Regions from separate parts of the Arthrobacter sp. CAN_A6 genome, predicted to be linked through region 1. Evidence: riboswitches for the same ligand, from Rfam matches in the RefSeq annotation. Region 1 holds a riboswitch; the other holds the start of a gene.
The links. Region 1 has a riboswitch for glycine ahead of gcvP (aminomethyl-transferring glycine dehydrogenase). Riboswitches for the same ligand answer to the same signal wherever they lie in the genome.

Region 1 (3,203 bases):
TCGGCGTCGATGCGGCGCAGGTTGAAGCCCTGCTCCTCGGCCTGCTGCACGAGGTCGGCAGCCTTGCCCGGCGCCTTCACCAGCAGCGTGTCGAAGAACTCGGTGTGGACCACTGTGGCATCGGTCCCGGCCAGCAGGTCGGCGAGCTGCACGGCACGCTCGTGCGTGGTGCGCGCGATGGCCTTCAGCCCCTCCGGCCCGTGATACACCGCGTACATGCTGGCGACGATCGCGAGCAGTGCCTGCGCGGTGCAGATGTTCGACGTCGCCTTCTCGCGGCGGATGTGCTGCTCGCGGGTCTGGAGTGCCAGACGGTAGGCGGGCGCGCCGTCAGCGTCCTTCGAGACGCCGACGAGCCGTCCGGGGAGCATGCGCTCGAGTCCCTTGCGGACGGCCATGTACGCGGCGTGCGGCCCGCCGAAGAAGAGCGGGACACCGAAGCGCTGGGCCGAGCCGACGGCGATGTCGGCGCCCTGCTCGCCGGGAGGGGTGATGAGGGTCAGTGCGAGGAGGTCTGCGGCGACGGTGACGAGTGCGCCACGCTCCTTGGCGGCGTCGATCACTGCCTTGTAGTCGCGGATGGCTCCCGAAACGCTGGGCTGCTGCAGGACGATGCCGTTGATGTCGCCGTCCGGCAGTCCGGTCGAGAGGTCGGCGATCTCCACTTCGAAGCCGAGGGCTTCGGCGCGGCCGCGCACGACGGCGACGGTCTGGGGGAGGGCGTCGGCGTCGATCACCGTGCGGCCCTTGTTCTTGCCGGTGCGGCGCATGAGCAGCACCGCTTCGGCTACGGCGGAGGCTTCGTCGAGCAGCGAGGCGTTGGCGATGTCGAGGGCGGTGAGGTCCTGCACCATGGTCTGGAAATTGAGGAGCGCTTCGAGGCGTCCCTGCGAGATCTCGGGCTGGTAGGGCGTGTAGGCCGTGTACCAGGCGGGGGATTCGAGCACGTTGCGGCGGATCACGGGGGGCGTGACGGTGTCGAAGTAGCCCTGCCCGATCATCTGGACCGCGGTCCTGTTCTTCCCCGCCATGGCACGCAGCTGGACGAGGACCTCCGATTCGCTCAGCGCGCCGGGAAGGTTCAGTGCGCGCTCGGAACGGATGCTGGCAGGTACAGCGATGTCGACGAGCTTGTCGATGCTGGGGTAGCCGAGCACCTCCAGCATCCGACCGGCGTCGGACGGGCGGGGGCCGATATGCCGGTCTGCGAAGGTTGAAGCCGTTTCCGGGGAGGCTGTCATGGGAACTCCATACGTCAGGTGGGTGCGCGTGGGTGCGCCTACGTGGTGGGTTCCTCCCCGCTCTGTAGGGGACCTGAGAGTTTCCGCAAGGCATGAACGCCTGCTTGCACCGTCGGTGAGCGCCGCAGGTTCCGCGAGAAAACGCGGGAGGATGCAGTGCTGCTTTCCAGAGTTGCCTAACCGCAGCGGTACTGGGCCTGAGAGATTCCTGGGGAGGATTTGCTCCTACGGCGCCTACCGGAGTCGACTTTCGCGGTAGAACTCTCCCGCTGCAGGTCAATGGCGTATTCAATTGTGTGTGGTCCTTCTCACAAGCTTACCGCGTGGTGGTGGGTCGGGCAAAAGCCGGCCGAACTCTCGCGGTATCGAGGAATGCGCACCGCAGGAAGGGAGACCTGGACGAGCCGAAGGCCCCGACACGAACCATGCATCTGCATGCGGATCGGGAATGAGGCCCGGAACGGCCGCGTTGTAGCTCCCAGGATCCAGAGTGGGTCGACTACAAGGACACGGGAGCGTCAACCATGGCACGGCACCTCGAACTGGGACTGGATACCTTCGGCGACGTCACGAGGGGAAGTGACGGCACACTGGTTCCCTACCCGCAGGTGATCCGTAACGTGATCGAGGAAGCCGTGCTGGCCGACCAGGTGGGAATCGACTTCTTCGGTGTCGGCGAACACCATCGGGACGATTTTGCGGTCTCGGCGCCCGAGACGGTCCTTGCCGCCATCGCCGGCAGGACCACGCGGATCCGACTGGGCTCGGCCGTCACGGTCCTGAGCTCCGATGACCCCGTCCGGGTGTACCAGCGGTTCGCAACTCTCGATGCGGCGTCCAACGGGCGCGCCGAAGTGATCCTCGGCCGCGGGTCCTTCACCGAGTCCTTCCCGCTCTTCGGTTTCGAGCTCTCGCAGTACGAGGAGCTCTTCGAGGAAAAGCTGAGCCTCTTCGCCGAACTCATCAAGGAAGAGCCGGTGAACTGGAGCGGCCGCACCCGCCCGGGCCTGACCGACCATCGCGTCTATCCGCCCACGGAATCCGGGCGCCTGAAGACGTGGATCGGCGTCGGCGGCAGCCCCGAATCCGTGGTGCGCGCCGCACGCTACGGAATGCCCCTCATGCTGGCCATCATCGGGGGCGATCCATCCCGCTTCGCACCCTATGTTGATCTGTACCACCGCGCCCTCGCCCAACTGGGTCGGCCGACGCTCCCCATCGGCGTGCATTCGCCCGGCTACATCGCCGACTCCGACGAGCAGGCCCGCGAGGAGCTCTGGCCCGACAACCGGATCCTGCGCGACCGCATCGGCGCCGAGCGCGGCTGGGGCCCTACCACAAGGGCGGAGTTCGACGCCGAGGCCGACGGCGGCTCCCTCTATGTGGGCTCGCCGGAGACCGTCGCGAGGAAGATCGCCGCCACTGCGACCACCCTCGGAATCGACCGCTTCGACATGAAGTACAGCGCCGGGCCGCTGCCGCACGAAAAACTGATGCACAGCGTAGAGCTGTACGGAACGAAAGTGATACCGATGGTGCGCGAGTTGCTGGCGTGACGTCCTAAGGTGGCCTCATGCCGAATTTCATCGACCAGGCCCGCATGGTGCCGCGGGTTGCCCTCCTCTCCACGCGGGCGCCCCGGGATCCGACCAAGGCCTGGGAGGGATACTGGAGCCGCGTGCGGCAGACCGGAGCCGGCGGAGAGGTGTTGTGGGACTCCGCTTCGGACGCTGAGTGGAACCAGTACGAAGGTCTTATCCAGAAGTGGATGGACCTCACCCTCCCCGTTGTCGACGTCGGATGCGGCAATGGGACGTTCACACGGCGGCTGGCCCGCGTTTTCCCGCTCGCCCTCGGCGTCGATGTCGCCCGAAGTGCGGTCGACCGGGCTGAACTGGAGTCAGCCGATCTTTCGCGAACCGACTACCGCGCTGCAGATTTCACGACGGCGGGCACCGGGGC
Region 2 (3,203 bases), on a different contig from region 1:
GCAAGGGACCTTTCAAGGGGTGCACGTTGACCACCCATGCACCAGCCAGCAAACCGCTGCCTGTTGTGCCGGCGCCGGAAGGCCTGTTTTCCAGCCCGTAGGACCCGGGCGCAGAAAGAGATGCGATCAGATGACTTCTTCGCTTGGTACTGCACCAGCACCACAGTGGTACAACCAAACTCAGCGGCAGCGGCCGAGCAGCTTGGCGTTGGCAGAACAAGATCAGTGCGAGGACCTTATTAGAGGCATTGTGCGTTAGCCGGCGAGAAGTGAGGATGCTTCCTGGGAGGCGGAGCCGGAGTCGTCGAGGTGCGCGAGTTCTGAGGGCAGTTCGAGGCCCTTCTTGCGCATGGCCCGCGCCCAGAGGCGGCCCGCACGATAGGACGAGCGCACAAGCGGGCCGCTCATGACGCCGAGGAAGCCGATCTCTTCCGCCTCCTCACTCAGTTCGACGAATTCGCCGGGCTTCACCCAGCGATCGACCGGCGTCTCGGCATTGCGCGCCTCGATGCGCAGCAGGCGAGGCTCTCGGGGGCAAGGCTCACAGCGAAGCTCCTTTTGACTGGATGGACCCGCTGTAGCCGGGCAGTAGTGGTCCCCGTTGTGTGGGGCTGCAGTAGCTTGCTTGATCGCGGGGACTTTCGATGGACGGCGTGCCTGGTTCTTGTCGAGGTGCAGCGGGGACCCTACGGAGGAACCTATGTGTGCTTCCGTCCGACTGTCGTCGCTGACGTGCTCCCGAAGTTGAACCCTGAGGAGGTGGAGGACGTCCTGACGTTCCGTGGCGTCCTTGAGCCCGCAGCGGCATCACTGGCCGCTGGGGCGCGGCTGTCTCCGGCACAGCGCAGCCACCTGCTGAAGGCTCTCGATGAAGTCTCTCGGGCGTCGACGGGTGAATACCGCCCAAAGGATGCCCGATTCCATGTCGCGATTGCCGAGGTGGTCGGATCGCCGAGCCTCGCCCATGCGGTGGCGGATGTACGTTCGAAAGTTAGCGACCTTCTGGATCGGATCCCGCTTCTTGAGCCGAACCTAGAGCACTCGAACCGGCAGCATCAGGACATCGTCGATGCAATCCTTAGGGGCGATGTGGAGGGCGTCCCAGGATCACCTTCATGGCACCGCTTCGCTGCTCCGAGGCTTCCTCGCCCCTACCTGAGCGGGCACAAAACACTATCGATGCGCGGTGCATGTTTCCGAGTTCCCTACCCTTACAGGGTCGTAGGTCTAGGTCATGTCCCGCTGCTGCAGGCCGGTCGCGAACCCCACATTTGCGTATTCGACAGGTCTAGCGCTAACGTGTGTCGCGTATCACTACAAGTGAACTGCTTATGATCTGCGGCGGGAGAGTTCTGCCGGTACGTGTAGCAGGCGCCGTAGGAGCAAACCCTCCCCGGGAATCTCTCAGGCCCGTGTACCGCCGCGGCAAGGCAACTCTGGAAAGTAGTCCGGCCAACCGGACTCACCGGCGGTGCAAGTGGCGTCCTGCTATCAGCAGGGCAAAACGGAAACTCTCAGGTCCAATACAGAGCGGGGAGGAACCCAAGTCATCGTGGCGCGTTGCGCTGCCTGAATTATGGAGTTCCTTTCATGACGGCTCAATCTTCTCCGGCCATTTTCGCTGACCGCCATATCGGTGCCCGGCGCCAGTCGGACATCGACACCATGCTCAAGGCTGTGGGCTACGACAGCGGCGACGGTCTCGTTGACAGCGCGGTTCCTGACTCGATCCGTATTGACGGACCGCTCTCATTGGGCGATGCCCGCAGTGAAACCGAGGTACTGGCTGAACTCCGTGAGCTGGTGGCCAAGAATAAGACCGTCGTTCAGATGATCGGGCAGGGTTACTACGACACCATCACGCCACCGATCATCCGTCGCAACGTCCTGGAAGCTCCCGCTTGGTACACGGCCTACCACCCCGTATCAGCCCGAGATCTCGCAGGGCAGGGCCTAAAACGTTTTGTCCTCCGTCTTCCGGAGGGCTTTGTTGCCGAGATCGGGGAGTTCCATGGATTCAGCGTTGTCTTCTGTGCGTGATGAGGTATTCCGACGTAACCCGGGTGAGACGGAGTTCCACCAGGTTGTGATCGAGGTCTTAGACTCTCTGGGCCCGGTGTTCAGGAAACATCCCGAGTTCGTGGACGCTGCAGTATTGGGGCGGCTGTGTGAACAAGGAAAACCATGACAACAAGCCCGCAAAATATGCTAACCACCAGCGTCGGGGAGCAGCCTGAGGTTCAGGAGGAAACTTGTTCCGGTGAACCGGGTAGCCAGGACTGCCCCTACTACATCGGCCCGGAAACGGACTAAGAACCACGTCCGCAAAAAGTTCCTGGCCGTGGGCCTCGGAAAGGCACCAGTCAACCCTGCCTAACCGCCGCCACGACGCAAAAGCAGCAATTATTACCGAAGAAGATCGATCACAATCTCGATGAGGAGTGGAACAGCATGCAGCAACTCGCGAACCGGCTCGAACGTCTGGGCACCGAAACCGCCTTTAGCGTCGCCCAAGCCGCGGCCGCCTGGAAGGCGAAGGGGAACCTCGTGTACCCCTTCCATCTCGGCGACATCAACATCCCGACGGCCCCGCATATCGTCGAAGCCATGAACCGGGCCATCGCCGACGGCTATACGGGCTATTGCCCGGGCCCCGGCATCCCGCAGTTGCGCGAGGCACTCGCCGACGATCTTGGGGCCCGCCGAGGTATTGAGTTCACCCCTGACAACGTGGTCGTGATGACGGGCGGCAAGCCCGTGATCACGAAATTCCTGCAGACGGTCATGAACCCCGGCCAGGAAGTGCTCTATCCCAACCCCGGCTTCCCGATCTACGAATCGCAGATCGAGTACCTCGGTGGCACAGCGGTGCCTTACCGCTACCTGCCCACGAGCGAGGGCTTCGCGATCGATCTCGACCAGGTGCGCGCATCGATCACCCCGAATACTGTCGCAATCATCTACAACGACCTGCAGAACCCCATCTCGGCTGAGTCGACGTCGGCCGAGCGGGAGGCTATCGCACAGCTCGCCCAGGAGCACGACCTCTGGGTACTCTCCGATGAGGCGTACTTCGAGACGCGCTATGAGGGTGTCTCCAGCTCCATCGCCTCGCTTCCCGGCATGGCGGAGCGCACCGTGATCCTCTACACGTTCAGCAAGAAGTTCGCCATGACCGGATCCCGTCTGGGCTGCGCCGTCGC

Region 2: another riboswitch for glycine. It lies ahead of IWX75_RS15840 (glycine dehydrogenase (aminomethyl-transferring)); the one in region 1 lies ahead of gcvP (aminomethyl-transferring glycine dehydrogenase).

The regions. Positions count from the first base shown of each region.
Region 1 covers NZ_JADOUV010000001.1:203,191-206,393, reverse strand. The annotation lists gene gcvP (aminomethyl-transferring glycine dehydrogenase) at 1-1,241, opposite strand, end outside; glycine riboswitch at 1,418-1,520, opposite strand; gene IWX75_RS01000 (LLM class flavin-dependent oxidoreductase) at 1,766-2,797, shown strand; gene IWX75_RS00995 (class I SAM-dependent methyltransferase) at 2,815-3,203, shown strand, end outside.
Region 2 covers NZ_JADOUV010000014.1:21,692-24,894, forward strand. The annotation lists gene IWX75_RS15825 (DUF4913 domain-containing protein) at 1-101, shown strand, start outside; partial or broken gene IWX75_RS15830 (lipoyl synthase) at 256-486, opposite strand; gene IWX75_RS17895 (FadR/GntR family transcriptional regulator) at 760-1,335, shown strand; glycine riboswitch at 1,333-1,430, shown strand; glycine riboswitch at 1,432-1,539, shown strand; partial or broken gene IWX75_RS15840 (glycine dehydrogenase (aminomethyl-transferring)) at 1,591-1,951, shown strand; gene IWX75_RS15845 (pyridoxal phosphate-dependent aminotransferase) at 2,452-3,203, shown strand, end outside.